3 regions of the Geobacillus sp. TFV-3 genome follow, and region 1 is predicted to be linked to each of the others. Evidence: predicted binding sites of a transcription regulator. Region 1 holds the regulator's gene; each other region holds the start of a gene.
What was found. The regulator LexA, encoded in region 1, represses DNA repair genes until DNA is damaged. The targets are predictions, from matches to a motif close to CGAACATATGTTCG.
Positions count from the first base shown of each region.

Region 2: addB (helicase-exonuclease AddAB subunit AddB) is a predicted target of LexA. The motif match lies at 7,628-7,641, and genes of this name have one in related genera.
Region 3: uvrB (excinuclease ABC subunit UvrB) is a predicted target of LexA. The motif match lies at 6,053-6,066, and genes of this name have one in related genera.

Region 1 is NZ_MPSP01000001.1:2,146,062-2,156,255, forward strand. Features, by position in the region: gene BJQ97_RS10820 (ABC transporter transmembrane domain-containing protein) at 1-1,083, opposite strand, end outside; gene BJQ97_RS10825 (YneF family protein) at 1,208-1,420, opposite strand; gene sirA (sporulation inhibitor of replication protein SirA) at 1,510-1,947, opposite strand; gene tkt (transketolase) at 2,199-4,205, opposite strand; gene BJQ97_RS10840 (DUF896 domain-containing protein) at 4,306-4,536, opposite strand; gene BJQ97_RS10845 (YneB family resolvase-like protein) at 4,666-5,319, opposite strand; gene yneA (cell division suppressor protein YneA) at 5,339-5,644, opposite strand; gene lexA (transcriptional repressor LexA) at 5,797-6,420, shown strand; gene glnA (type I glutamate--ammonia ligase) at 6,486-7,820, opposite strand; gene BJQ97_RS10865 (MerR family transcriptional regulator) at 7,860-8,261, opposite strand; gene BJQ97_RS10870 (methionine gamma-lyase family protein) at 8,338-9,609, opposite strand; gene hflX (GTPase HflX) at 9,623-10,194, opposite strand, start outside.
Region 2 is NZ_MPSP01000001.1:2,709,329-2,719,522, forward strand. Features, by position in the region: gene BJQ97_RS13670 (exonuclease SbcCD subunit D) at 1-338, opposite strand, end outside; gene addA (helicase-exonuclease AddAB subunit AddA) at 356-4,084, opposite strand; gene addB (helicase-exonuclease AddAB subunit AddB) at 4,084-7,587, opposite strand; gene lepB (signal peptidase I) at 7,843-8,391, opposite strand; gene BJQ97_RS13690 (TVP38/TMEM64 family protein) at 8,388-9,011, opposite strand; gene BJQ97_RS13695 (competence protein ComK) at 9,115-9,648, opposite strand; gene BJQ97_RS13700 (hypothetical protein) at 9,769-9,963, opposite strand; gene aceA (isocitrate lyase) at 10,093-10,194, opposite strand, start outside.
Region 3 is NZ_MPSP01000001.1:2,969,142-2,979,335, reverse strand. Features, by position in the region: gene BJQ97_RS15205 (S41 family peptidase) at 1-722, shown strand, start outside; gene BJQ97_RS15200 (glycosyltransferase family 2 protein) at 827-1,819, opposite strand; gene BJQ97_RS15195 (DUF6044 family protein) at 1,836-3,509, opposite strand; gene BJQ97_RS15190 (MerR family transcriptional regulator) at 3,724-4,266, opposite strand; gene BJQ97_RS15185 (PDZ domain-containing protein) at 4,485-5,657, shown strand; gene BJQ97_RS15180 (CsbA family protein) at 5,671-5,895, shown strand; gene uvrB (excinuclease ABC subunit UvrB) at 6,137-8,113, shown strand; gene uvrA (excinuclease ABC subunit UvrA) at 8,119-10,194, shown strand, end outside.

The sequences.
Region 1 (10,194 bases):
CTTGAGCTGAAAACGAATGTCCCGAAGCGCCGGCTTCGCCTCCCCCGGATAGGCAAATTGACGAACATCATACTCAACGTCGCCTTGCGGAGCGATGTGAAGGGCATCAGGACGTTCGTTGATTTCATCTCGTTCAGCCAACAGCGCCCGCACCCGGTCGTACGAAGCGCGCCCTCGCTCAACAATGTTAAACAGCCAGCCGAACGCCAACATCGGCCAAATGAGCAAGCCAAGGTAGGCCGTAAACGACACAAGCTCGCCGATCGTCAATTCGCCCGCCAGAACCATTTGACTGCCAAACGCCACAGCGAGAAAAAACGACAGCCCAACAAGCAGCCCGATCGTCGGGTCGAACAAAGCGTCAATTTTGGCGACGGCGATGTTTTTCGCCACGACGTCTTCCGATTGGCGGCGAAACGCCTCGACATCGTGTTCCTCATAGCCGAACGCCTTGATAACGCGAATGCCGCTGATGCTTTCTTGCACTTTGTCGTTCAGCGATGAAAACGCCTCTTGCGCCGTTAAAAACCGACGATGGAGCATCGTTCCATAGCGGCTCGTCGCCGCCGCCATCACGGGCATCGGCAATAGGCTGATCAACGTCAGCTTCCAACTGATCGAAAACGCCATCGTTGCCAACACGAACGCGCCAAGCGTCACCGAGTCAACAAGCGTCAAAATGCCGCTTCCAGCCGTCTGCTGAATCGCTTGCAAATCGTTCGTCGCATGGGCCATTAAATCGCCGATCCGCTTCCGCTGGTAAAACGACGGCGACATGTTCGTAAAATGTTGGTATAACTCGTTGCGCAGCTGGCGGGCGAGCTTGACCGCCGAACCGAAAATGAAAATGCGCCAAGCATAGCGGAGCCCATAAAGCGCCGCCGCAACCGCGGCTAGGACGGCGAGCCAGCGGATGAGCACTTCTTTTGTCATCGTGCCGTTTTTCATATGATCGACCAACAAGCCGATCACTTTCGGCGGGATTATCTCCAAAAACGCCACGATGACAAGCATGAAAATGCCGGTGATATACGCCTTCTTTTCTTGGCGGAAAAACCAAAACAAATCGCGAAACACGCGCATAAGGCCCGCCCTCCTTTCATTTGGCTGACGAACAATCGCCATATTATTGTAACAAAACTAAAAAAATTTTGAAAGAACATTTTGACAAAATAAAAAGACACTCTCGATCGAGTGTCCGTTTCGCTTATTTCAGTTGATTGTTCATCATTTTCATCATCTGGTTGATTTTCTTCTGCGACGGAGTCATGCCCATTTGCATCATCATCATCCGGATCATTTGTTCATTGATCGGCGGGTTTTTCTTCAAATAATTGATCATCGTTTTGCGGGCGACGAAAAATCCGATCGCCACCCCGGCGATGAGCGCCAGCACGCCAACGAGAATCGTACCCCACATAACAGCGATTTTCCTCCTTCTTGTTGTCTCCCTAACAGTGTACTAAACGATGCGTCATTAGACAATATTTCGCGACAAAAATCTTTTCATTACGCAAATTTTCTTCCTTGCCGAGGCGCGGACAGCCAACAGTAATCGGCAAAATCAGCGTCGACCGCCAAAAACGTCGGCGAAAGCCGAGCGAGCGCCTGGCCGATGTCCGCGGCAAGCGGCGCGCTGTCAGCGACAAGAAGCAAACGGCGCTTTTGCACGACAAGCAACGCTTCCTCGCCGGCGTCGTTTTGCAAAACAAACATATTGCGCTCCAAATTTTTGCCGACGCGGCCGGCAAAATATTGCTTTAAGCCGAGTTCCAGACGCGAAAATGACAGCCGTTCGGTGATAAATTCGACTTGCTTGCGGCAAATCGCCTTCAGCGGCGCTTTCGCGTATTGATGCTCACGAAGCAGTTCGACAATTTTTTCCGCCCGATGGCGGTAATGCGACGCCACATCGTCATTCAATAAATAAATCCAATAGCGGATCATGCCCCATCCCCCATTTCTGTTCATCTATTTTCTATTATAGAAAAGGAAAGGGGAAAAATATGTCTATTAACGGCAAGTTTTTTCACTAACATTGTCGATTTTTGTTTGCGGCGGCCATGAGGCCGCAAACAGGCAACACGTCACGAACTAGCTTTTGCCCTCGATTCAACCCCGAAAATACTTGACCCAGGCGCAGCCATCTTTCACAAAAACAAGCTGCCCCTGCAACAACGCAAGGACAGCTTTCCCGGTTACTTGCCGAGCAGCGCTTTTGTGCGGTGGACGACGTTGTCAACCGTAAAGCCATACTCGGCCATGATTTTCTCTCCCGGAGCGGAAGCACCGAATCGGTCGATGGCCAAAATGTCGCCCTCGGCGCCGACGTAGCGCTCCCAACCGAGCGACGCGCCCATTTCAATGGCGAGCCGCTTCGTCACGGCCGGCGGAAGCACTTCATCGCGGTACGATTTTGGCTGCGCTTCGAAACGGTCCCACGATGGCATGCTGATGACGGAGACATGGATGCCCTCAGCGGCGAGCGCTTCTTGCGCTTTTACGGCCAGACCGACTTCCGAACCAGTCGCCAACAGCAGCGCCTCTGGAGCGCCGTTTTTCGCCGGTGAAACGACGTACGCCCCTTTTTTCACGCCTTCATACGCCAACTCAGCTGTTGCCGCCAACGTCGGCACATCTTGACGCGTCAAGACGAGCGCGGTCGGCTTGTCCGTCGATTCGAGCGCCAGCCGCCATGCCGCCGCCGTTTCATTGGCATCAGCCGGTCGAATGACTGACAAGTTCGGCATCGCCCGAAGCGAAGCGAGATGTTCGACCGGCTCGTGCGTCGGGCCGTCTTCGCCGACGGCGATGCTGTCGTGCGTCAAGACGTAGGTGACTGGCAAGCCCATGAGCGCCGCCAAGCGAATCGCCGGACGCAAATAGTCAGAGAACACGAAGAACGTGCCGCCGAACACTTTCAACCCGCCATGAAGCGCCATGCCATTGAGCGCCGCCCCCATGGCAAACTCGCGCACGCCAAACCAAATGTTGCGCCCTTCGTAGCTGTCCGGCAGGAAGTTGCCGCCGCCTTTGATCAAGGTTTTATTCGAGCTCGCCAAGTCAGCCGAACCGCCGATAAACTGCGGCACCGCTTTGGCGATGGCGTTGAGCACTTCCCCGGACGATGAGCGGGTCGCCAGGCTTTTGCCCGCTTCATACACCGGCAGCGCCGCCTCCCAGCCTTCCGGAAGCTTCCCTTCAATCGCCCGCTTCAGCTCGGCGGCCAATTCCGGATGCGCCCGTTCGTACGCGGCGAACTGTTCGTTCCATTCCGCTTCTTTTTTCGCTCCTGGCTCTTGCACCGTTTCCCGGAAGTGAGCGTACACTTCTTCCGGTACATAAAAATCTTCGGCAAACGTCCAACGGTACGCTTCCTTCGTCAGCTTCGCCTCCTCCGCGCCGAGCGGAGCGCCGTGGACGCCGGACGTGCCCGCCTTGTTTGGCGCGCCGTAGCCAATCGTCGTTTTTACTTCAATGAGCGTCGGCCGGCTGAGGTCCGCCCGCGCTTCTTCCAACGCTTTCGCAATTTCTTCAATGTTATTGCCGTCCTCAACGCGCAAATATTGCCAACCGTACGCTTGGAAACGTTGGGCGACGTTTTCCGAGAACGACAAGTTAAGCTCGCCGTCAAGGGAAATGTCGTTCGAATCATACAGAACGATCAAGCGGCCGAGCTTCAAGTGGCCGGCGAGTGACGCAGCTTCGCTCGCCACGCCTTCCATCAAGTCGCCATCGCCGCAAAGGGCGTACGTATAATGATTGATGATCTCAAACCCGTCGCGGTTGTATGTAGCCGCCAAATGCCGTTCCGCCATGGCCATGCCGACCGCCATCGCAATCCCTTGGCCGAGCGGTCCCGTCGTCGCTTCCACGCCCGGCGTATGGCCGTATTCCGGATGGCCCGGCGTTTTGCTTCCCCATTGACGGAATTGTTTCAAGTCATCCATCGATACGTCGTAGCCGCTTAAATGGAGCAAGCTGTACAACAGCATCGACCCGTGCCCGGCCGACAAGACAAACCGGTCGCGGTTGAACCAGTTTGGATTCGCCGGGTTATGATTCATAAATTTCGTCCAAAGCGTGTACGCCATCGGCGCCGCGCCCATCGGCATGCCCGGGTGCCCAGATTTCGCTTTTTCGATCGCGTCAATCGACAGCGTTCGAATCGTCGTAATCGCCAACTCCTCGATTGAATGCGCCATCGTCTTCCTCCCTTTCATCAACATGGTGTCATTTACTATCATATAGAAAATCGATCGGCTTGTACAACGTTATTTTCCGGGCCGCCCCTCTTTCGATCGTTTAATGGAAGCGCCGCCGCTGGCTTTCCTTTAATTTTTTCGGCGTCACGTCGTTGCCGGTTGGGTCAATGACCGTCACCGTATGCAGCATATCGGTCATCGTCTTGCGGAACGCTTGAATGTATTCGCGGCGCAGCTTCGCTTGTTCCAGCGTCTCCTCGGCCGACAAGCCGCCGGTTTTCGCTTTTTTTGCCAGTTCATTGATGCGGGCTAATTTATGTTTGGCAAGCATTGATCATCTCTCCTATCTGCCATATTCTCACTCTGTTTTATCTTATCTGATCAACCAGGAAAATGGCAACGATGGCATCTTCGTTTCCTTTTGCCCGCTCACCGCTTTAGGGCCAGGCGCCGCACACAATCAACACCGCCTTTGTTGCTCGTCCATATATTCCTGGTAACGGCGATGGACGGTCGCCTTGGACGCCTCGTAGCCAAAGCTTCTCAGCGTCGCGGCAATATCAGCAAACGTCAGTCCGCGCTCGCGCAAGCGGACGATCTCCTCAACCGGCAGATCGATTCGGTCGCGCCCGGCGTTTTCGCCCCGGCGCCTTAAGTTCCGCTCCGGCCGGTAGCCGCGGGCGATGGCCCGCTGCATGCCGCGCTTAATTTTGGCGTTATGTATTTTTCTTTGGTACTCCTCGACAATAGCGATGATGGATAACACCATCTCATCGGCCTCCGACAGCGGCATCTCCCCGCGATGGCTGGCGCTGTATATTTTCACCCCTTGCTTTTTCAAGCAATGCAGCACCGCCATGCGCGCATGGCCGCGCCCAAGCCGCGTTTCATCTTGAATGAGCAGCACATCGACCTCGCCTTCCTCGCAAAGCGAAAGCAGCTCCAACACGCCGTCGCGGTCGGCTTCATAACCGCTCGCCTGCTCAGCGATCACTTTGACGACTTCCAATCCACACTCGGCCGCCAGCCGCTCGAGCTCATCTCGCTGCCTCGCGAGCGACGTTTCCTGTTCAGCTTTGTCCGTGCTGACTCGGCAGTAAATGACCGCCCTCATGGCCCATCCCTTCTTTCCATCACTGATTGACGGCCACCGAGCCGCCCTGCTTTGATTTTAACACAGGAATGACAATTTGTTCACCGGCGGCAAGGCGCGGGCTCGGCAAATGGTTGGCATCGACGACCCAGCGGATGAACTCATCAGGCGGCATATGATGCTCCTGCTCGTACTGTTTTGCCAGCCCCCAAAGCGTATCGCCGGGAGCGACCGTGATCGTCACGTATTCTTTTTTATCGACCGGGCTGCTGGCGTAAACGAACCCCGCCAACACGAGCGCAAACAAAAATGAAAACAGAAAGTAATGCAGCAACGTTTTCTCCATTTCCCCCACCCTTTTCCAGAATGTTTGTTCGCTTGCTTTCATTATAACCAAGAACATTTGTTTGTGTCAACAAAAAATTCGAACTTATGTTTGTTTTTTCATCTTCCTCATGGTATAATGAAAGCAAACGATGTGGCGAGAGGTGTTAAAGAATGACGAAACTATCGAAACGGCAACAGCAAATTTTAGAGTTTATTAAACAGGAAGTAAAAACAAAAGGCTATCCTCCGTCGGTGCGGGAAATTGGGGAAGCGGTTGGACTGGCGTCAAGTTCGACGGTCCACGGGCATCTTGCGCGCCTAGAAAGCAAAGGGTACATCCGCCGCGATCCGACGAAGCCGCGCGCCATTGAAATTTTGGACAACGATATGACCAAGGAGAGAGAAAAAGAGGAGATCATCTCGGTGCCGATCATCGGCAAGGTGACAGCCGGCCAACCGATTACAGCGGTGGAAAACATCGAAGGCTACTTTCCGCTGCCGAAGCGGCTCGCCGTCGGCGAGGAGCAGGTGTTTATGCTTGAAGTGATGGGCGACAGCATGATCGAAGCCGGCATTTTAGACGGCGACTACGTCATCGTCCGCCAGCAGTCATCGGCCAACAACGGCGACATCGTTGTCGCCATGACGGAAGACAATGAGGCGACGGTGAAGCGGTTTTTCAAGGAAAAGGATCACATCCGCCTGCAGCCGGAAAACGCCCATCTTGAGCCGATCATCGTCCGCGACTGCACGATTCTCGGCAAAGTGATCGGCGTCTATCGCCTGTTCGACTGACTCGTGCCGGCCTGCGCCCATAAAAAAAGCTGCCCTGAAAAAAACGGGGCAGCTTTTTTTATGAATCAGTAGAGTTCCATATATTGGTCCAATTCCCATTGATGAACCGTTGTCCGGTACATATCCCACTCAATTTCTTTCGCCTCGACGAAATGCTCGAATAAATGTTTGCCGAGCGCATGAACCATCACTTCATCCGACTTCAAGTTTTCCAACGCTTCATGCAGCGTTGCCGGCAAATCGACGATGCCTTCTTCGAGCCGTTCTTCTTTCGTCATGACGTAAATGTTTCGATCCACTGGCGCCGGAGGAGTGAGCTTGTTGCGAATGCCGTCAAGCCCAGCGGCTAAAAGCACCGCCATGGCCAAGTATGGGTTGGCCGACGGGTCAACGCTTCGCACCTCAATGCGCGTGCTCATGCCGCGCGAAGCGGGAATGCGGATGAGCGGGCTGCGGTTGCGCGCCGACCAAGCGACGTAGCACGGCGCCTCATAGCCTGGAACAAGCCGCTTGTACGAGTTGACGGTCGGGTTCGTCACCGCCGTAAAGTTCGGCGCATGCTTCAGCACGCCCGCGATAAACTGCCGCGCCGTATCGCTCAACTGCAAGTCGCCGTTCGGATCGAAAAAGGCGTTTTCACCGTTGCGGAACAGCGACAGGTTGCAATGCATTCCTGAACCGTTGATCCCAAAAATCGGCTTCGGCATAAAGGTCGCATGCAATCCGTGTTTGCGGGCGATCGTTTTGACGACGAGCTTAAACGTTTGAATGTCGTCGCACGCTTTAATCGCATGGGCGTATTTAAAATCGATCTCATGCTGGCCCGGAGCGACTTCATGATGGGACGCTTCGATTTCAAACCCCATTTCCTCAAGCTCGAGCACAATGTCGCGCCGGCAGTTTTCCCCGAGATCCGTCGGCGCCAAATCGAAATAGCCGCCGCGATCGTTCAGCTCCATCGTGGGGTGTCCTTTTTCGTCAAGCTTGAAGAGGAAGAATTCCGGCTCAGCTCCTAAGTTAAAGGCGTTGAAGCCGAGCGCTTCCATCTCTTTCAGCATCCGCTTTAAGTTATAGCGCGGACAGCCTTCAAACGGCGTGCCGTCCGGGTTGTAAATGTCGCAGATAAAGCGGGCGACTTTTCCTTTTTCTGCAGTCCACGGGAAAATGACGAACGTATCCAAGTCCGGATACAAATACATATCCGACTCTTCAATGCGGACAAATCCTTCGATCGACGACCCGTCAAACATAATTTTGTTGTTAAGCGCTTTCTCCAGCTGGCTGATCGGAATTTCGACGTTTTTGATCGTGCCCAAAATATCGGTGAATTGCAGGCGGATGTACTTGACATTTTCCTCTTTGACGATGTGTAGAATGTCGTCACGCGTATATTTTGCCATGTCCAAACTCCTCCCCGGCTCGGAAATCATTTTCCGTCATTAATGAAAGAAGCGAGCGAGATCTCCCTGGCGAAGCGATGCGCGCTGGAACCGGCCGGCCTGCAGCAATTCATTCCGCAAAATTTCGCGCAGTTCTTCGTCCGACAGCTTCGGTTTTCCTGCTTTTTCGACTTTCTCCGCCTGCCCGTGGCGCCCTTCCTCCCGCGCGGCAAAAATTTGCTTAATGCCCGCCAAGTTGACTCCTTGGTCGATCAAATCTTTAATCTCGAGCAAGCGGTCAATGTCATTGAGCGAAAACAGCCGCCGGTTGCCTTCCGTACGCGCCGGCGTGACGAGGCCATGTTCTTCATAATAGCGGATTTGCCGGGCCGATAAGTCGGTCAGCTGCATCACAATCCCAATCGGAAACAATGGCATGGAACGACGAATTTGGCTGCTCATGCCAATTCCTCCTCGCTTTTGATACCTTTATTTTACCATAATGTTAGGAAATGAGTCAATGAAACGTGACGTTTCCTCACAAACAAATCAACCGCTGTTCAAGCAAACGCTCAATGGCGGAACAGACGGCGATTTTCACATGCGAATACGTCAATCCGCCTTGCACATACGCGACATATGGGGGGCGCAACGGCCCGTCGGCCGTCAACTCAATGCTTGCCCCTTGGACGAACGTGCCGGCGGCCATGATCACTTTGTCTTCATAGCCGGGCATGTCGCTCGGATACGGAGTGAAATGAGCGTTGACTGGGGAGGAAGCCTGAATCGCTTGGCAAAACGCCACCATTTGTTCCGGATCGTCAAAACGGACGGACTGAACCAAATCCGTGCGCTTCGCCTTCCATGATGGCGAGGTTTTTAGTCCGATCCGCTCGAGCATCGCCGCCGTAAAAACCGCCCCCTTGAGCGCCTGGCCCACGGTGTGCGGCGCAAGGAAAAAGCCTTGATACATATCCGGCAAGCTGTAAAGCGACGGACCGACTTCCGCTCCAATGCCCGGCGAGGTCATCCGATAGGCGCACGCCTCCACATATTCCCGCTTGCCGACAATGTAGCCGCCCGTTTTCGCCAATCCCCCTCCCGGGTTTTTAATGAGCGAGCCGGCCATCAAATCGGCGCCGACATGGCATGGCTCTTTCTCTTCGACGAATTCGCCGTAGCAATTGTCGACAAACACGACGACATCCGGTTTGATCGACTTGACGAATGCAATCATGTCGCCGATCTCTTCGACAGTAAACGACGGCCGGTCCGCATAGCCGCGCGAGCGCTGAATGCCGATCATTTTCGTCCGCTCGTGGATCGCTTCGCGAACAGCTGGAAAGTCGACTGATCCGTCTTCTGTAAGCGGCACGCTCCGGTAGCTGATTTGAAATTCTTTCAACGAACCGATGCCGCGGCCGCGGACGCCGACGATTTCCTCAAGCGTATCGTACGGAGCGCCCGTGATGTAAAGCAATTCATCGCCCGGGCGCAACACGCCAAACAGCGCGATCGCAATCGCGTGCGTGCCGGAAATGATTTGTGGCCGTACAAGGCCTGCTTCGGCGCCGAAGACGTCGGCGTAAATACGGTCGAGCGTATCGCGGCCGGTATCGTCATAGCCATAGCCGGTCGACGGGATGAAGTGGGCGTCGCTCACTTGATGGCGGCGGAAGCTCTCAAGCACGCGGTATTGGTTGACATCGACCCGTTCATCGATGCGGTGGTGAATCGGCGCGATTTGTGCTTCGATTTCCTCGATGAGAAGAGCAATCGTTTCTCCGTGTTTCCATTGCGTCCAAAACATAGATGAACCCTTTCTATCGTTGGAATGGTTGCAGCTCCCCATACAAGGGGTGCGTTGGCAGCACGTACCCTTGGCAGTCGTACGTGCCACCTTGCTCATTATAGTGCCATTCGTGCAAAATGGTGTCCGATTTTAACCGAGCGAGCAATTTTCCTTCACGGCTTGGGATCGACACGTCGTAACAGGCCATTTGCTGTTTCACCGCCGCTTCAAGAAAATAGCGGAGCCGATCAATGTCGACGGCGGACAGCGCGCTCATCACGATGGAAGCAGTTGTTGTCGGAATGAATTCCGGCGTTTTTTGATCACTTTTATTGTACACCGTGACCATTGGAATGGAAGAAGCCCCCAATTCAGCGAGCAGCCGCAACACCGTCCGCTCGTGCGCGGCGTAGTCCGGATGCGACGAATCGACGACATGGAGCAACAAATCGGCCTCTTTCACTTCCTCAAGCGTCGAGCGGAACGCGGCGACGAGCGTCGTCGGCAAGTCTTGGATGAACCCAACCGTATCGGTGACAAGCACCGTGTAGCCGCATGGCAAGACGCATTTGCGCGTCAATGGGTCAAGCGTGGCAAACAGCA
Region 2 (10,194 bases), 560 kb from region 1:
ACAGCCGCTTGCGGGCGACCGAAAAGAAAAATGTTGTGCGCACACATCAACGTCCGGGCGGCGCTGATCCGGTCGGGGTGATCGTGGTTGCCGCTGATGACTGCCACCGGGCGACGTCCTTTGTCGGACAAGCGGGCGAGGCTTTCATAAAACAGTTGTTCCGCAGCCGCCGGCGGATTGACGGAGTCGAATACATCGCCAGCCACAAGGATGATGTCGATTTGTTCTTTCTTGACAATCTCCACAAGCTCATCAACAAACGCCTCTTGCTCAGCCATCCGACTCCGCCCCTCGAGCGTTCTCCCAAAATGCCAATCCGCGGTATGCAAAATGCGCATTCTCTCTCCCCCTTGCATCACTCAACCGCCACAACAAATCCGCCGTCAAACGAATACAAATAGCATTCCGCCACCGGCGCGCGCCAAATTTGCTCGATGGCCCGCCGATACAAGCGCATTTGCGTCCCATAGCGGCCAAGCAGAAAACGCGCCGCTTCTTCCTTTTGTCCGGCAAAACGGCGGGTTACTTCATCGGTTTTATAGTCGATCATCACATAGCCGCATTCGTCGGCAAACACGCAATCGATCACCCCTTGCACAAGGACGCGCCGTCCCTTCTCCATCCCTTCACCGCCGTAGAGTTCATCTGCCGGAAGCCCCAAGCCGAACGGCACTTCACGGTGCACTTCGCGTGCGGCGCAAAGTCGGCGGCCAAGGTCGGCAGCGAAAAAGGCGGCGATCGCCGCTATGTCGACCGCTTCGGCTTGTTCTGACGACAGCAGCTCTTTTTCAACAAGGCGGGCGATTTGACTGCGGATCGACGATTCATCAAGCGGCGCTTGCAAATCAAGATGGCGCATGACGATATGGAGCGCCGTCCCTTTTTCAGCCGGCGTCAACGTCTTTTCCTGCATGAAGCGCGGCCGAGAAAACACCGGAGCCGTCCCTTGGCGCGGCCGCCATTCGTCCACTTGCTCACCAAAGAGCGCGCGATGTTCTTTGAGTTCTGACACCGATTGCTTGGCGCGCACGGCCGTTTCTTTCTCATACGAATACCGCCACAACAAGCGGCGTTTGACCTCCTTCTGCCACCCTCCTTCTACGGGAACGGGTCGCCCTTGTTCGAGGGCAAGAAGCACGCCGCCATCCATCTCCTCCCTCGCAGCCTCTTCGCCGCGCAAATCGGCGGCCGTCACGATGGCGATGCGCCATACAGACGGGTGGGAGGCGACCTCTTCAGGCGCCTTCGTTCCCGCAAGCGCCCCCCCATCACGATGACGGATGAGCGCCCGGCCGATCCAATCCAAGTAGGAGCGGGCCGAAGCCCGCACATCGTCGGGGAGAAGCCACCCGCGTTCCGAAGCAGCGCTTTTCCATTTTTCAATCTCCTTGGCCGCATCGTTGACCGACGCCAACAAATACAGCTTCTCTTTTGCCCTTGTGAGCGCGACATACAAAATGCGCATCTCCTCAGCGAGCAGTTCAAGCCGCTTTTTCGTTTGGATGGCCAACAGCGGCAGCGTCGGATAACTGATGCGCAGCCGCGGGTGGACAAAGCGGGCGGCAAAGCCCAGCTCTTTATCAAGCAAATATGGGTGATGCAAATCGCGCGTATGAAACGAACGCGCAAGCCCGGCGAGAAATACGATCGGAAATTCCAATCCTTTGCTGCTGTGAATCGTCATGATGCGCACGACGTCTTCCTGCTCGCCGAGCGGCCGAGCCGCCCCTAAATCGTCGCCGCGCTCTTGCAGCCGCTCGATAAAGCGGAGAAAACGGAACAATCCGCGAAACGACGTCGACTCGTACTGCCGTGCGCGGTCGTACAAAGCGCGCAAATTCGCCTGCCGCTGCCTGCCGCCTGGCAGTGCGCCGACAAAATCGTAAAATTGCGTATCGCGGTACAGCTGCCAAATAAGGTCAGCTAATGAGCGGCGGCGCGCCATCGTACGCCAGCCCTCGAGCCGCTCTAAGAAAACCGCCGCTTTCCTTTGGGTGTTGGCCTCTTCTTCCGTTTCCGCCGGCTTTTGCCGAAATGAACAGAGCGCTTCATAAAACGTGCCTTTTGGATCGGCAAGGCGAATCATGGCGAGTTCGTTCTCGTCAAAGCGAAAGAGCGGCGACCGGAGCACCGCGGCGAGCGGAATGTCTTGGTGCGGGTTGTCGATTACTTTTAACAGCGAGAGCATGACGGAAATTTCCGTCGCCTGAAAGTAGCCGGACGATAAATCCGCGGCCGCCGGGATGCCTTGCGCCTGCAACTGCTCGATCATCTGCGGCGCATTCGTCATCGAGCGGACAAGGATGACGATGTCACGGTACATGGCGCGCCGCGGCTGCCCGCTCGAACGATCGTATACATAAAACGGAGCGGAAACGATCTCTTTGATTTTTTTCGCCATCAGCCGCGCCTCGAGCTCCGCCGCTTCCCATTCAGCCGCTTCCTCTTCGTCCTCTTCTGCCGCACGCTGCCGGTTGATGATCATGACTTCCGGCGCCGCATCCTCCCTTTCCGGGTAATCGGCGCCGTATTTCAACTGCGCCGCTTCGTCGTAAACCATTTCGCCGACGGTTTCCCCCATGAGTTGCGCAAACAGAAAATTCGTCCCGTCAAGCACTTCGCGGCGGCTGCGGAAGTTGCTCGCGAGATCGATTTTCATCCCCCCTTCTTCTCCGTCGGTGGTGAATCGTTTGTATTTATCCAAAAACAGCATCGGCTCGGCAAGGCGGAATCGGTAAATCGACTGTTTCACGTCACCGACCATAAACAAATTGCCTGTTCGTTCGCTCCCTTTTTTCACCATCTGCAAAATCGCTTCTTGAACGAGGTTCGTATCTTGATACTCGTCAACAAGCACTTCATCAAACTGCGCCTGGTATTCCAAGGCGGCGGAGGAAGGCTGCCATTCGCCCGTTTCTGGATCGCGCCGCCGCAAAATATGCAAACAATAATGTTCCAAGTCAGAAAAATCAACGATGCCTTTTTCCCGTTTCGCCGCTTGGAACATGACGGCAAAACGGCGGACGAGGGCAGCGATCGTTTCAACGATCGGCTTCATTTCCCGCATATGGCGGAGCCAAACGGATGGATCGAGCGAAAACACATTGTCGCGCAGCGCTTCCATTTTCTTTTTCGCCTGATCGCGCAGCGACTTTGTTTCATCGATCAGCCGCCCGTCATAATCCTTGCCGCGGCAAGCCGGCAGCCGCCCAAACGACAGCGTCTTGAGCGCGCGATGCAGCTCAGCCCACGGCCCGGAAAGTTGCGCCTCTAACTTGGCGATCATCTCCAGATCTTCGCGCAGCCGCTCCACGTACGGACGCGGTCCACCCGGTTCTTCCGCAAGCTCAAGCGCCCTTCGGATCAGCCGTTTGGCCGCCGCCAGCTCCATCGCGGCATGTTGCGCGATATAGCGGGCTGCTGGCAGCGTCTTTATATCTGTTCGTTCGTCAACATCATACTTCGAGGTCAAACCCGCCAACCATTCATCTGGTTCCGGATGGGAGCGGGAAAATTCATAAAGGGACACAATCATCTCCTGCAGCTCCGCATCGCTCCGGTCGCCCGTATAGGCATCCACGACAGCAAAAAACCGCTCGTTGTCCGGCTTTCCGTATTCCTCCTCGAGCAGCTCTTCAAGGACATCCTCTTTCAACAGCTCGATTTCCGTTTCATCCGCGATGCGAAACGATGGATCCAAATCAAGCAAATAGTAATATTTGCGAATGACATCCAAGCAAAAGGAATGGAGCGTCGAGATCGCGGCACGAGGAAGCAGGCTGAGTTGACGCCGCAGATGGAGCGAATGCGGACGTTTGGCCAATTCCCGCTCAAGCGCCTCGCCGATTCTCGCTTTCATCTCTGCCGCAGCCGCGTTGGTAAAGGTGACGACAAGCAGCCGGTCGATATCGACCGCTCCTTCTTCCGCCGTCACTTTTTGGATGATCCGTTCGACGAGAACGGCCGTTTTTCCCGATCCAGCCGCGGCGGCGACGAGAATGTCCCGGCCGCCGGCGGCGATCGCCTTCCATTGTTCATCCGTCCATCGGCTCCCAACCGGCTTCGGACGAATCGTGGCGTTCATCATTCTTCCTTCCCTTCCGCTAGTTTTTCCATGACCGCTTCCTTCGTCTGCGGAGCAAGCTTCCGGTATTCGTTGCCGGAGAGTGCCTCATCAAATTGGCAGACCGGTTTGAAGGCGCAAAACTCGCACGCCGTTTTGTCTTTCAACTTGTACGGGGCGATCGACACGACGCCGTCGGCGATTTGCCCGCCGATGTCGATGAACAAGCGGCGGACATGCTCGCGGAGCGCGGCAAAGTCGGATGGACTCGCCACCGATGAACGCGAATGGATCGACCCGCTTTTCGTGAGCTGAGCAGGCACAATGAGTGACCATTGTCCGTCTTCCGTTCGTCTGTCCATCAGCCGGATCGCCTCGACATCAGCTAGCAACAGCCCGCGCATCCGAAACGGTTCCAGCAGCTTTTTCGCCATTTCCACCTCATCATCCACCCATTGCTTCGCTTGAACGATCGGATTGTGGATGTGAAAATAAAGCACCCCGGCTGGCAAAGCTGGCTGCCCGACAAGCTGTTCGGCATACGTCAGCACGATGTCCAGATAGGTGAGCATTTGCAGCGCCAGGCCGTAATATACTTCCGTCAAATCGAGCGTTTTCGCGCTCGATTTGTAATCGATGATGCGAAGAAGCACTCCTTGGCTGCTTTCCGCTTTATCGACGCGATCGATCCGCCCAACAAGCTCCATCACTGTTCCGTCGGGCAGTCGAAACCGAAGCGGCGGCAGGTCGCCATTGGGGCCGAATGACAGCTCAAGCCCGATCGGAACGAAACCGCTCGCCCGCGCATGCTCACTTAACACATGGGTTGTACGGGCAACGACATGTTTCAATTTTCGTTTCATATATTCATAGCGATGAGAGCTTGAGAGCACTTGCTGCTGGATGAGCGGGACGATTCGCTCGACCGCTTCGGCCGACAGCCGTTCACAGTCTGGTCTTGACAATTCGCGCCAATCAAGATGCTGTTCGCGCAGCCGGTCGGCGATTTGCTTGATGGCGGCATGGAACAATTGCCCAACATCTGGCGCCTCAAGTCGGAAAACGTTGCGTTCTTTCAACCGCAGCCCGTGCGATGCGAAATGGGCGTACGGGCATTTTTGAAACTGCTCCATGCGCGAGACGCTCGCCTGAATTTTTTGGCCATACAGCCGCTGGCTCCACTGTTTTTTGAGCGGCGTCGCTCCGTTTGTATAAAAGAGCGCGGAGACGGCATGCCGCACCTGCTCCTTCCAGTCCCGATGGCCGATGAATGTGTTATACACATCCCACCAAAGCGGATCGATGCCGTAGTTGCGCTTCCATGCTCGGAGCTGGCTGATCAAATACGTTTGCGTCGCCCGCGGCGCAGTCACGAACGCCTCTGCTTTTTCTGCCGGGGCGTCGAACGGGTCGTTGCCGCACAGATGCACCGGCGCATGCGGAAACAGTTCCGTAAGCTGCTTGATGAGCAGCGACGGCATCAACGCTTTCCCTTCCCCATCAGCAAGCGGATATGTAACATACAGCCGCTGGCTTGGACAAACAAGTGCCAAGTAGACAAAAAATGGGTCATAAAACAGCTGCTCCCGCCCTCCCGGAGCGAGCGCCACCCCCAACTCACGCAGATGCTCGCGCTCCACTTCCGCCATCAGCCCGTCTTCCTTCACTTTCGCTGGAATAACGCCATCGTTGGCGCCGATGACGAACGCATACTTGATGTCAATCAAACGAGAGCGATCAAGCTGAGCGACGATCACCTGGTCCATCGCCGGCGGCACAAGGGAGAACTCCAACCGATCGAGCCCAGCTTCGATAATCTTGACAAACTCAGCGAGCGGCAGTGATTCTGTCCCGAGCATTTCTACATATTGGTCAAGCAAATCGACGACGGCGTTCCACGCCTGTTCATGCTGGCGCGCTTCAACGAGGCGGCCGTCCGCTTCCGCTTGCGCGCTCATTTTCTCTAGTTTTTTTGGAATCTGCAATTCTTCCAAAAACAGATATAATGCCATACAAAACCCGCGTCCGTCCTCCGCCCGGCGCAGGCGGCGCTCCAACCGGCGAAGCGGAGCGGCCAACGCCTCACGCCATTCATTGAGCTTGTCCTCAAACTGCCGCTCTTCGTCCGTCTGTGGTGCGTTCAAACCTTCAAGCGCCTGATAGCGCCGATACGTCCAGCGCTCATTGTTTGTCCACTTATCTCCTTTGATTCCGTAAGCAAGCACATAGTTTTCGAGCTTGTCGGCCGCCTCGCGCCACATGACCAAGTCTCCGTCGGCCGGAAAAAGCAAATCCGTTTTCACCGCCCGAAACACTGCTTCATATCGCCAGCGCGTCACGACCGTCTCTAAGGCAGCGCGCACGAGTTCAATGAGCGGGTGGTGGTGCATCGGTTCTTTTTCATCCATAAAATACGGGATCCCAAAATCAAAAAACACCGTTTTCACCAGATCGCGGTACGCCTCCGTCTGGCGGATGATCAGCGCAATGTCGCGATAGCGCGCCCCTTCATCGCGGACAAGGCGGATGATTTCGCGTGCGACCGCCTCGATTTCCGCTCGGCGATTGGACGCCTCATAAAGATGGACGGCATCGGTCTTTGCACCATATGGAAGCAACGGGCGGCGGTGAAATTGCGCCTCAAGATGAACGAGCGCCCTGTCTTCATGGCGGAGGTTGGCCGAAAGCACGATCGGCTCTTCGATCGCAATCTCATTGCTTAGCGCCAACTCCCTCAGCTGGCGGTACGTTTGCGCCGGCAAATAAAAGAGATGAAGTTCGTCCGGCATTCCGTCGTCATACGGACGGTCGATCGTCAAACAAACGGTGACGCGCCGGCAATGGCGAAGAAGCTGTTCGATGATCATATATTCTTGCGGCGCAAAATGATGAAAGCCGTCGATGTAAATATCGGCATCCCGCAAATAACTTGAGCGCGGAATATGCTCAGCGAGCAAGCGCAAATAATCTTCCGAATCAAGATAGTGGCCGATAAGACTCCGCTCAAGTTCCTCATACACGAGCGCCACATCGTTCAACTTGTCAGCGAGCAAGCGTCGGCCCGGCTGGTTTGGCCCATCCTCGAACGCCTCGGCATGTCGGCGGAGTTCGCCCGGCGTCAGGCAATACCGTTTGCATTCGGCGATCATTTCGTTGAGCTGCTCGATAAAACCATGTTTGTCCGCCGCGCGGCCAAACAGTTTCAGCTCTTGTTTGCGCTGCTCAATAATTTTGCGGATCATCATCTGCACGCCAACATCATGAATGTGGTACCGGGTCATGCCGCCTGTTTCCTGCAGTACGCGCCAAGCGAGGCGGGTGAAGCTGAACACTTGGGCGCGAATCATCCCGCCCACTCCCTCGGTATGTATCAACGCGTATTCGCATTGAAATGTCATTTGCTCCGGAACGAGATAGACGATCGCCCTTCCTTTTGGATCCTCTTGCAGCTGGCGGCGAATTTCTGCAAGGCAGACAGCCGTTTTCCCGCTTCCCGACCGCCCGAGCAAAAACCGCAGCGACATTGTATCCACCACCATTCGTTTCCTTTATTTGTTTTATTTTAGCACATACGTTCGCTTTTGGGAAGAAAAAACGCCCTTCCGGCTGCGGGTTATATGGAGGCAATCTGAAACGTTAACGTTTGTTTCTTTTTGTGAAGCCAGCCGACATGTCAGCGACTGTCGGACGACTGAACAACCTCGCTTCGAAGGATCCATTTATTGGTCTCCGAAGCTTCAATTCGTTATAGAAGCGGAAGACTTCTTTCGAGATGAAGGTTAAAACTGAAAGGCGAACTGTTTAAACGGCCAGTAGCGAAAGTCCACCTTGCCGACAATTTTGTTGATTTTGACAAACCCAAAATGGCGGCTGTCCCAGCTGCTAAGCCGGTTGTCGCCAAGAACGAAAATGCAGCCGGGAGGCACCCGTGTTTTCCCGGTCACCTCCTCAAGCGTAAAATCCCCGGTCAGCCTGCCGTCAAGCAGCTTTTGCTTATACGGGCGCAAATACGGTTCGTCAACTTTTTTTCCGTTGATATACAAGATGTCATTTTTGTACGCGATCCGATCGCCAGGCAGGCCGATAACCCGCTTGACGTAATCTTCGTTTTTGTTGGCGTGAAAAACGATAATATCGAACCGGCGAATAGGCCCGATGTCATAGGAAAGCTTATTGACGATCAACAAATTGCCGCTCTCTAGCGTCGGCATCATCGATTTTCCTTCCACCACGTAATTGCTGAACACGAACAACCGAAGCGTGGCAACAACGCAAACGGCAACAAACCATGGCCATCGGCGGCCTCGTTTTTCTTTTTGCTTGGTCACTCCCCGCCCTCCTCGCCGCCTTGTTCTTCCGTCAACGAAAATCGCGCTTCCACCCGTTTTCCGGCGTACCAAAGCAACAGAACGACTGCGGCGATCATCGCTGTGCGCAGCGGCTGACGGATGAGCGCCTTCAAGTCATAGCCGATAAAACTGATTGTAAACACCATGATCATCTTTCCTAGCAGCACCGCCAATATAAACTGCTGGCGGCTGATGCGCGACAGTCCGGCGACAATATTGACAAGCGCCGACGGGGTGAACGGAAAGCAATACAATAAAAACAGCGGACCAAATCCATGTCGCTCAATCCAATGCATAAACTGCCGCACTTTGGGATGGCGGCGGACAAAATGAAAAAATCGCTTTTGTCCCACCTTCCGCGTCAGCCAAAACACGATGAGCGAGCCAAGTGAAGCACCTAGCCAAGAGATAAGAAACCCTTTCCATAGTCCAAACGCCGCTGCGTTCGCCATCACGAAGACGAACATGGGCAAAATGGGAAAAAACGACTCAAGCAACGTCGCTGCGATGCCGGGAAGCACGCCGAAAGAGCGGTATTGTTCGAGCAGGGAAAGGATGCTGTCGAGCGTGAACCATTGTTTGATTGTTTCCATATCCATGTCTATTCCCCATTCAAATGCCGTTTATATTTTTTATTTTACACGTCCAGACGCTTAATTTGAACTCATCTTTCGGAAAAACCATTTTTATCAATTTGTTCAGCTAACTCTGTTTTTCTTGCTGCATGCGAAATATGTATTGGAGTTTGCGCTCTCTCGCTTCCATCCGTTCGGACAGTTTCGTCCGGAGTTGCGCCGTTTTGTATAATTGATTGATAAACGATTTGTAGGAAACGTCGAGGAGTACGCTTTTTCCGTTGCGGAAATAAACAACGGTCCGCTCATATTTGGCAGGCTCATACTGGCAGACATGGATGTGCGAAAGCCAAACGCAGCGGGAATCGCGTGGAGAGGCGGTTGGAAATACGTAAATTTCATTGGCTGGTTCGATGGCAATCGGCGCTTTATGGGTGATGCCGATGACAGCTTTTGTCCCTTCTTTTCTCCCTTGAAAGCTGCTTCCGTAGTAATCGCAACTATGTTTAATAATGTCAATGGGCGTCTGTTTGATGATATATTCGCCGTCCTCTTCAATGACTTTCGCGTATACATCGCTGTTGACAAAGTACGGGAGAACCGCCATCGTATAACGGCTTACGACGAAATGTTTCAGCACAATGAACTCATTGACTTTCATCCGTTCATCTCCTCCCATGATCAACTGAATCACTACTCCTATCATACCATTAGGAGTCATATTTTTCTATATTTTGAAAAAAGTTAACGAAAAAACCCATGACGAATGTCATGGGGGATGTCAGGAGTTTTCAAACGTTTGACCGATCTCTTTGGCAGCCAAATATTCATTCGCCTGTTCCAAGGCGGTATGTTCGCCGACGGAGTCGCCAGCATACGTCTCTTCATTCATCGACCATTGCTCAAAATGAAGATCCGTGCTGACGCGAAACTCAGCAGGCATCAACTCCGGCAGGTCGCCTTGCTTCTTTTCCATCACATCGCCTCCTTGTACTCCATAGGATGCGTCATTTTTTCCTTATTATGCGATGGAAACAAGGTGGCTGTTCGTCTCAAACAAAAAAGCGCCCGGCCAAGCCGGGCGTCCCTTTGCTGATGATCGGCATTAGATGGCTGTAAACTGCTCCTCTTCGGTCGATCCTTTCAAGGCGACTGTTGACGATTGGCCGCCGGAGATCACTTGGGCGACTTCGTCGAAATAGCCCGT
Region 3 (10,194 bases), 820 kb from region 1:
ATATTGACGGCTTGATCATCGATGTGCGCGGCAACCCGGGCGGCTATTTGCAAAGTGTTGAGGAAATTTTGAAGCAGCTCATCCCGAAAGGAAAACCGTATGTGCAAATTGAAGAGCGCGACGGCGACAAGCAAAAATTTTATTCCGATTTAGCGGAGAAAAAGCCGTACCCGATCGTGGTGTTGATTGACAAAGGAAGCGCATCGGCGTCGGAAATTTTGGCGGGAGCGCTGAAGGAAGCGGGCGGCTACAAGCTTGTCGGCGAGACGACGTTCGGCAAGGGGACAGTGCAGCAGGCAATTCCGATGGGCGACGGCAGCAACATTAAATTGACGCTGTACAAATGGCTGACACCGGACGGGCATTGGATTCATAAAAAAGGGATCAAGCCGGATGTGGCTGTGGCCCAGCCCGATTACTTCCATGTCGCTCCGCTTCATGTGGAAAAACCGCTTCGGTATGACATGAACGACGAGCAAATCGCCAATGCGCAAAAAATGTTAAAAGGGCTTGGCTTCAACCCAGGCCGCACCGATGGCTACTTCAGCAAAGAAACCGAACAAGCCGTCCAAGCGTTCCAAAAAGCGAACCAGCTGCCGGTCACTGGGCGCATCGACGAAGCGACGGCGGATGTGCTGCAGGCAAAAATCATGGAAGCCGTCCGCGATCCGAAGCATGATGTGCAGCTGAAAAAAGCGCTTGGCGTGTTGTTTCCGTCGTAAGCAAACCAATGATGGCGGGCAAAAGGAACAAAAAAGAAAAGGGTGCCTCTGCAAAAGACGAGGCGCCCTTTTCATCATATTCCCCGTAGATGATCCGTGGCTTCCTACAGGCGGGCTGGCGTTTTCTCCCTTTCTGACGAAAGCGGCAGCTGCACTGTTTTTTCGATCGCAAACCGCGGCCGTCGTTTCACTTCTTGATAAATTTTCCCGATATATTCCCCGATGAGGCCGAGGCTCATGAGCACGAGCCCGCCGATGAACCAAACGGAAATCATGAGCGACGTCCAGCCCGATTCAGCGTGTCCAAGAAATTTGACGATCAGCGCGTACAGCCCGGCCGCTCCACTGATGAGAAAGGCCAAAAAACCGATGAGCGTAATGGCGCGAATCGGTGCGACGCTCAAGGATGTGATGCCGTCAAAGGCGAAGGCGAGCATCTTTTTGAGCGGATATTTCGACTGTCCAGCCCACCGCTCATGCCGGTCGTAAAAGACGCACGTCGAGCGGAAGCCGACGAGCGGAACCAACCCGCGCAAAAAGAGATTGACTTCCGTGTAACGGCTCAGTTCATCGAGCGCCCGCTTGCTCATCAAGCGGAAATCGGCATGGTTGTAAATCAGTTCGATTCCGAGCGCCTGCATGAACCGATAAAAGGCTTGGGCGGTCGTACGCTTGAACCACGTGTCGGTCTTTCGGCTCCGCCGCACGCCATACACGATGTCATAGCCTTCGCGATATTTTTGCACAAATTCGCGGATCGCCTCGACATCGTCTTGCAAATCGGCGTCAATGGACACGGCGCAATCGGCGTACGCGCGGACGGTGTCAAGCCCAGCGAACAGCGCCCGCTGATGGCCGACGTTGCGAGCGAGCTTCACACCGGAGACAAACGGGTTGCGCTCGCTTTCTTCTTCAATGAACGCCCACGTCCGGTCGCGGCTGCCGTCGTCGACAAACACGATATGGCTGCCGATGGCGACTGCTCCTTCTTCGAGCAGTTGCTCAAGCAAAGCGGTCAGGCGCCGGGCCGTTTCCGGCAGCACGTCTTCTTCGTTGTAGCATGGGACGACGATGGCTAACAACGGTTTGTCCACCATGTTTCTTGCCTCCCTTTCACTCCACTTCGTATACATAAATTTTCCAGACTGACTGTCGATCAGTGAACGCCCGCAAGAAGCGGAGATGGATGTCGCTGGCGTTTTGAATCGGGACGGAGGAAAAAATGTACTTGCCGCCAAGCTGTTTGAACGCCTTTGTGTCGATCTCGAAATGACGGATGACTTTATGCGAGCGTTTCGTGAACATGTAATGTTTCCCGAGCTCTGCCGAAAACAAATAGACGCGGTTGCCCCAATGGTCGAAATAGTCTTTCAGCACCGGGCTTTTGTCCAATTCTTTGGCGATGATGCCGCGAAACTTCCGCTTATACGATAACGGGTAAAAATTGTTGTACGTATCGAGTGTATAAAACCCGTTGTATTGAGCGATGGCCGGGTGAAGCCCAACGCTGGCGACGCGGTAGGACGATACAGGCTTGCCGATGTATTTCTTGATTTTGGTAAATAAATGTTCGGAATAAAACTGCTCGAACGACGGCGTGCCAGCGAGGCGATAGCGGATTTCCTCGTTGAACCCGCCAAGCAAAAGCAGCTGCAGCGCCAAGGCGATCGGTACGAGGCGCCGCCATGCGGTCCGTTCCTTGGCTAAGATTTGCAAGGCCAAGGCAAAGTCGACGTAAATGACCATCGGCCTCAAAAAATGGAAGCGGGCGAAATTGAACGTATTCAAAAGTGAAATCCGTTCTTTCAGCGGCTGCCACCCTTTGTAAAACCAAAACGCATACCAAGCCGATAAGGCGATGTTCAACCAAAACAGCAAAAGGAAGCGCCGCTCCAATGGCCCGCGCTGGCGGCGGCGCAAAACGAGGAAAAACGCCGCCCAAAGAACCGGCAGGATGATCGGCCCATGAACGGTCATTACGTGCGTATGGCCGAGCACATAGTTTTTTAACGTCAACCGAAGGCAATGGACGAAGCTGAGCCGCGAGGAGAGAAACTCGTTCCGGCTCGTCGGTTCGCCGCTGAAGACAAGCGAGTACACGAGGCGATACTCGATGGCCAAAAACAAGCTTGTCATCAGGGCAATTGCGGCGAAAAACCGCTTGTTCCACCGCTTGCGGACAAAGCCGTCCCACAACCAAACAGCTGTCATAGCAGCCAAGAAAAAGAAAAACCCGAGCACAAAGCTGGCGTAAAACGGAAGCAAGATGATCGCAAGCCATTCCTTCCATGTCGCTTCTCCGTTGCGGATCGAAAGAAACGCCCAAAGCGCCAGCGGCATGCCGAGCGTGCTTAACATGCCGGACGGCCAAAACGGTGTCAGCGCAAAAGCAAGCGCCGCCCCGACGCGAATGAGCCATGATTCGGGAGCAGGCAAAAAATGTCGTCTTAGCAGCCAATACATGCCAAGAAAGGCGAATATCCTCGTGATCGTCTGGCTGATGGCATACGCCGTCATGGACGGGAACAAAGCGTGCAGCCAAACGATGCCGCTGAATTCGGTGCCAAACGCGTTGCGCGGCAACCCGTTGATCACTTGCGGGATGACGGCATCAAGCGGGCCGAATAGTTGGCCGCTGCGAACGAGCACGCGGTACCAGGCGATGTTCGAATCCATATTGTCGTGCACGCGAATATGGGCGTGTTCGCCTAAAATGTAAAGCGGAGAAAGGTAGAGAGCCAATACGATGAACGCGATGGCGACCGCTTTTCGTTCTCTTTGTTCCATCTCGCGCGCCTCCTTTCCCATACGGGAAGATTGCACAACGTGATCCATTATAAACCGCTGGGATTAAAAAAGAATAAGAAAATTGTAAAGAAGTAGTGAAGGAAAAAACAAAAAAGAAAGTGCCCCAACGCGCAGCGATCACCGCAACATGCGCGCGAAACACTTTCATCAGACGATATTGGGCGCTTTTGGCGGTCCAACCCGCCTAAACCCTTTAGGCAAACAGCCCCATCACGCGCCCCCAGCCGCGCCGTTTCCGTTTCGGTTGTTCTGACGGATCGCGCGGGGCCGGCGGTTGTTGATTCAGCTGCTGCTCGAGGCGGGCGACAAGCTGCTCCAAGGAGGCAAGGCGGGCGGTCATTTCCTCCATCTCCCGGCGGTGGTGCAACAGTTGAATGGAGACGACGTCATCTGCTTTTTGCTCCAGCTGTTTTTCAAGTTGGTCAAGGCGCGAGGAAACGCGGTCCATTTCCGGCTCGATATATTCTTGGAACAGAGTGTGAATGGGAACGTTTGGCGGCGTTGTCGAAGGACGGCTAGAGGCCGGCGGCGCTTCAGGTGTTGCTTTTGGCGGCGCTTCCATGGCGGCGCCTTGTTCAAATTTGACCCGTTCGAGCAAGGCGATCGTTTTTTCATCAAACAAGTAGTGGCCAGCCTCGTTTTTCCGCAGCGGAATGTCGTATTTGCGCACCCAGCGCTGGATCGTTTTCGGCGATACACCAAGGCGGACAGCGACGTCGGACGTTTTCAATTCCATCGTTTCACTCCTCCTTGTTTCGTCTTGTTTATACTTTTTCCTCTGCATCTTTGAAAATCCTTCCCGGCCGACAAAACTAGTGTTGATTCGGCAAAGAAAGTGGAAAACAGCGAAGATTCGCCATTCGCGAAAAAAGATGGCGGTGGGCATGGGAATTGGCCATGCCATTTGGTAGAATAGAAAATAAAGAATGATGAACGACGCAAGGGGTGAAGCGGATGGCAACATGGTGGCTGGAATGGTTTGAGGGCGTCGCATCGGTTTGGCGGCAGCCGCTTCTTTATTATGGCGCTGCGCTCGCTTTGGCCATCGGTTGGCGGCGGGTGAAGCGGGAGCGCCGAGATTTTCATGTACGTGTCTACAACCTATGGAACGAATGGCGCGGGCTTTGGACGAAAGGATGGATGGCGGGAGCGGTGTTGTCGGCGGCGGCCGTCGGCATCGGGATCGCGGTGCCGCAGGAAGCGGTTTGGACGGTGACGGTGCTGACGGTGCTCTTGAGTTTGACGATGGAAGTGCGGTTGTTGTCGCCTGCTTATACGGTTGGCGGCGCGCTTCTCGTGTTCGGTTTGGCGGAGCAAAGCAGCGCGTTGTCCCGCTGGCTTCCCGATGGCCTGGCGGCGGCGCCGGCTTTGGCGGTGTGGCTTGCGTTGCTTTTGCTGTCGGAAGGATGGCTCATCATTCGCACGCGAAACGAGGCGGCCTCTCCGCAGCTCGCCAAAAGCAAGCGGGGGATGACGGTTGGCCTGCAATGGACGCAGCGCCTTTGGTTTGTGCCGGTTGTGCTGCCTATATCAGGGGGCGCGCTGCCGCCGGCTTCTTGGTGGCCGTTCGTTTCGACGGGAGACGGCTATTCATTTTGGCTCGTGCCGTTTCTTCTCGGCTTTTCCCAGCGCCGCCAGCACATGCTGCCGGCGGAAACGGCGCGCGCGGAGGGGCGGCGCGTTGTCTGGCTGGCGTTTGTTGTCGCCCTATTGGCCGCTTCCGGCATATGGTATCCACCGCTGGCGGTGGCGGCGGGGGCTATGGCCATCATCGGCCGCGAATGGATCGCGTTTTCCGGGCATCGCGCCGACCGCGCACGCCCGCCCCGCTTTGCCCGCCATCCGCACGGCTTGGTGATTGTCGGCGTGCTTCCCGGCTCAAAAGCGGAAAAAATGGGGCTTTCGACCGGAGAAGTCATCATCAAAACAAACGGCGTCCCGGTGCGGAGTGAAACCGAGTTTTACGAGGCGCTCCAACGCAACCGTGCGTTCTGCAAGTTGGATGTCGTCGGACATAACGGCGAAGTCCGCTTCGTCCAAGGAGCGCTCTATGAGGATGAGCATCATGAACTCGGGCTGCTGTTCGTCCGTGATCGGAACGCCTCAGCGTCTGAAGCTGTTTCGTAAAGGAGAATGGACCATGTGGTTTTTAGCGGCACTCATCATTCCGTGTCTATTGGTGCTGTTGTTTGCGCGGGTGACGTACAATCGGTACATTGCGGTGCTGTTGACGACGGCGCTGCTTGTCGCTTCCTACTTTAAAGGCTATACGGACGAGCTGCATGAAATCGTTGCTGACATTGCATCGACGATCGCCGGCTTTCTTTGGGCCGGTCGCATGCTCGACCATCTGAAGCAAAAATGAAGCGGCGTTGTCGGTTCAACCGTCTGTTTTTGGAAAAAGGCATCGCCGGCTGAACCTCGGATTGTCGAAACGGAACGGAGCGAAGATGCGGACCTTGGGCATGAATGGGTCCGCTTTTTGGCGTCTTAGCGAATGGAAATCGCTGTGTAGATTGATGCGAATATGAGTTCGCGTTTTTGATGCATTGATCATAGCGATGTGATACAATGGGGAAAGATGGTACGAAGGAGGAGGCGAAACGGTGGAGGACCGTTTTCAATTAGTGTCGCCATACGAACCGCAAGGCGATCAGCCGCAGGCGATCGCCAAGCTCGTTGACGGCCTGCGCCGGGGAGTGAAGCATCAAACGCTGCTTGGAGCGACGGGGACGGGCAAAACGTTTACGATCTCGAACGTGATCGCCCAAGTCAACAAACCGACGCTCGTCATCGCTCACAACAAAACGCTCGCTGGCCAATTGTACAGCGAGCTGAAAGAGTTTTTTCCGCACAACGCCGTCGAATATTTTGTCAGCTATTACGACTACTATCAGCCGGAAGCGTACGTGCCGCAGACGGATACGTACATTGAAAAAGACGCGAAAATCAACGATGAAATCGACAAATTGCGGCACTCGGCGACATCAGCCTTGTTTGAGCGCCGGGACGTGATTATCGTTGCAAGCGTGTCATGCATTTACGGTTTAGGGTCGCCGGAAGAATACCGGGAGCTCGTCGTCTCGCTGCGCGTTGGGATGGAAATCGAGCGGAACGCGTTGCTTCGGCGGCTCGTTGACATCCAATACGACCGCAATGACATCGATTTTCGGCGCGGCACGTTCCGCGTCCGCGGCGATGTTGTCGAAATTTTCCCGGCGTCGCGCGATGAACATTGCATTCGCGTCGAATTTTTCGGCGATGAAATCGAGCGCATCCGCGAGGTGGATGCGTTAACCGGCGAGGTGCTCGGCGAGCGCGAGCATGTCGCGATTTTCCCGGCGTCGCACTTTGTCACGCGCGAGGAGAAAATGCGGCTCGCCATTCAAAACATCGAACAAGAGCTGGAGGAGCGGCTCGCCGAACTGCGCGCGCAAGGGAAGCTGCTGGAGGCGCAGCGGCTTGAGCAGCGGACGCGCTATGACCTTGAAATGATGCGCGAGATGGGCTTTTGTTCCGGAATCGAAAACTACTCCCGCCATTTGGCGCTGCGGCCGCCGGGTTCGACGCCGTATACATTGCTTGACTATTTTCCGGACGATTTTTTGATCATTATTGATGAGTCGCACGTCACCTTGCCGCAGCTGCGCGGCATGTACAACGGAGACCGGGCGCGCAAGCAAGTGCTCGTCGACCACGGCTTCCGCCTGCCGTCGGCGCTTGACAACCGGCCGCTCACGTTTGAAGAGTTCGAGCAAAAAATCAATCAAATTATTTACGTCTCGGCGACGCCGGGGCCGTACGAGCTCGAACACAGCCCGGGCGTTGTCGAACAAATCATCCGCCCGACCGGGCTTCTCGACCCAACGATCGACGTCCGCCCGACGAAAGGGCAAATCGACGATTTGATCGGCGAAATTCGTGAGCGCGTCGAGCGGGACGAGCGGACGTTGGTCACAACGTTGACGAAAAAAATGGCCGAAGACTTGACCGATTATTTGAAGGAAGCCGGCATCAAAGTCGCCTACTTGCATTCGGAAATTAAAACGCTCGAGCGCATTGAAATCATCCGCGATTTGCGGCTCGGCAAATACGATGTATTGGTCGGCATCAACTTGCTTCGGGAAGGATTGGACATTCCGGAGGTGTCGCTTGTCGCCATTTTGGACGCCGACAAAGAAGGGTTTTTGCGCTCGGAGCGCTCGCTCATTCAGACGATCGGCCGTGCGGCGCGCAATGCGAACGGCCATGTGATCATGTACGCCGATGCGATTACGAAATCGATGGAAATCGCCATTCAAGAGACGAAGCGGCGCCGCGCCATTCAGGAAGAGTACAACCGGAAGCACGGCATCGTGCCGCGCACGGTGAAAAAGGGCATTCGCGACGTCATCCGCGCGACGTATGCGGCGGAAGAGACGGGGACGTACGAGGCGAAGCCGGCGGCAGCGATGACGAAACAAGAGCGGGAAGAGCTGATTCGAAAGCTCGAAGCGGAAATGAAAGAGGCGGCCAAAGCGCTCGACTTTGAACGGGCCGCCCAGCTGCGCGATATCATTTTCGAATTGAAAGCGGAAGGGTGAACGGAATGGATAAAATTATCGTCAAAGGGGCGCGCGCCCACAACTTGAAAAACATTGACGTCGAAATCCCGCGCGGCAAACTCGTCGTCTTGACCGGGCTGTCCGGATCGGGGAAGTCGTCGTTGGCGTTTGATACGATTTACGCGGAAGGCCAGCGGCGCTACGTCGAATCGCTGTCGGCGTATGCCCGCCAGTTTTTAGGGCAGATGGAAAAGCCCGACGTCGATGCGATTGAAGGATTGTCTCCGGCCATTTCGATCGATCAAAAAACGACGAGCCGCAACCCGCGCTCCACGGTCGGCACGGTGACGGAAATTTACGACTACTTGCGGCTGCTGTTCGCCCGCATCGGCCGTCCGTTCTGCCCGACGCACGGCATTGAAATCGAATCGCAGACGATCGAGCAAATGGTCGACCGGCTGCTCTCTTACCCAGAGCGGACGAAAATGCAAATTTTGGCGCCGATCGTTTCGGGAAAAAAAGGGACGCACGCCAAGACGCTCGAGGACATCCGCAAACAAGGGTATGTGCGCGTCCGCATTGACGGCGAGATGCGCGAGTTGACGGAAGACATTGAGCTTGAAAAAAACAAAAAACATTCGATTGACGTCGTCGTCGACCGCATCGTCATCAAAGACGGCATCTCCGCAAGGCTTGCCGATTCGCTCGAAACGGCGCTCAAGCTCGCTGATGGCAAAGTGATTGTCGATGTGATCGGCGAGGGGGAGCTGCTGTTCAGCGAAAAGCACGCTTGCCCGTACTGCGGCTTTTCGATCGGGGAGCTTGAACCGCGTCTGTTTTCGTTCAACAGTCCATTCGGCGCCTGCCCCGACTGCGACGGGCTCGGGGCGAAGCTCGAAGTGGATCTGGATTTGGTCATCCCGAACGATGAGCTGACGTTAAAAGAACACGCCATCGCTCCGTGGGAGCCGCAAAGCTCGCAATATTACCCCCAGCTGCTCGAAGCCGTGTGCCGCCATTACGGCATCCCGATGGACGTGCCGGTGAAGGATTTGCCGAAAGAGCAGCTCGATAAAATTTTGTACGGCAGCGGCGGAGAGCCGATTTATTTCCGCTATACGAATGATTTTGGGCAAGTGCGTGAACAATACATCCAATTTGAAGGCGTCGTTCGAAACATCGAGCGCCGCTACCGCGAGACAAGCTCCGATTACATCCGCGAGCAGATGGAAAAGTATATGGCGGAACAACCATGTCCGACATGCCAAGGCTACCGGCTGAAAAAAGAAAGCCTCGCCGTCCTTGTCGGCGGCAAGCATATCGGCGAGGTCGCCGCCATGTCGGTGACCGAGGCGCTCGCCTTTTTTGATGGGCTTGAGCTGACGGAAAAAGAAGCGCAAATCGCCCGCCTCATTTTGCGCGAAATTCGCGATCGGCTCGGTTTTTTGCAAAACGTCGGCCTTGACTATTTGACGCTCAGCCGCTCGGCAGGAACGCTCTCCGGTGGCGAGGCGCAGCGCATCCGCTTGGCGACGCAAATCGGCTCGCGGCTGACGGGGGTGTTGTACGTGCTCGACGAGCCGTCGATCGGGCTTCATCAGCGCGACAACGACCGGCTGATCGCGACGTTGAAAAGCATGCGCGATCTCGGCAATACGCTCATTGTGGTGGAGCACGATGAGGATACGATGCTGGCCGCGGATTATTTGATTGACATCGGACCGGGGGCGGGCATCCACGGCGGCGAGGTCGTCGCCGCCGGCACGCCGGAAGAAGTGATGAACGACCCGAATTCGCTCACCGGCCAGTATTTATCGGGGAAAAAATTCATCCCGATTCCGGCCGAGCGTCGCCGTCCGGACGGACGTTGGCTTGAGGTTATCGGCGCGCGCGAGCACAACTTGAAAAACGTCTCGGTGAAAATCCCGCTCGGCACGTTTGTCGCCGTCACCGGGGTGTCGGGCTCGGGCAAAAGCACGCTTGTGAACGAAGTGTTGTATAAGGCGCTCGCGCAAAAGCTCAACCGGGCGAAAGCAAAGCCGGGCGAGCACCGCGGCATTCGCGGGCTGGAGCACCTCGATAAAGTCATTGACATCGACCAGTCGCCGATCGGCCGCACG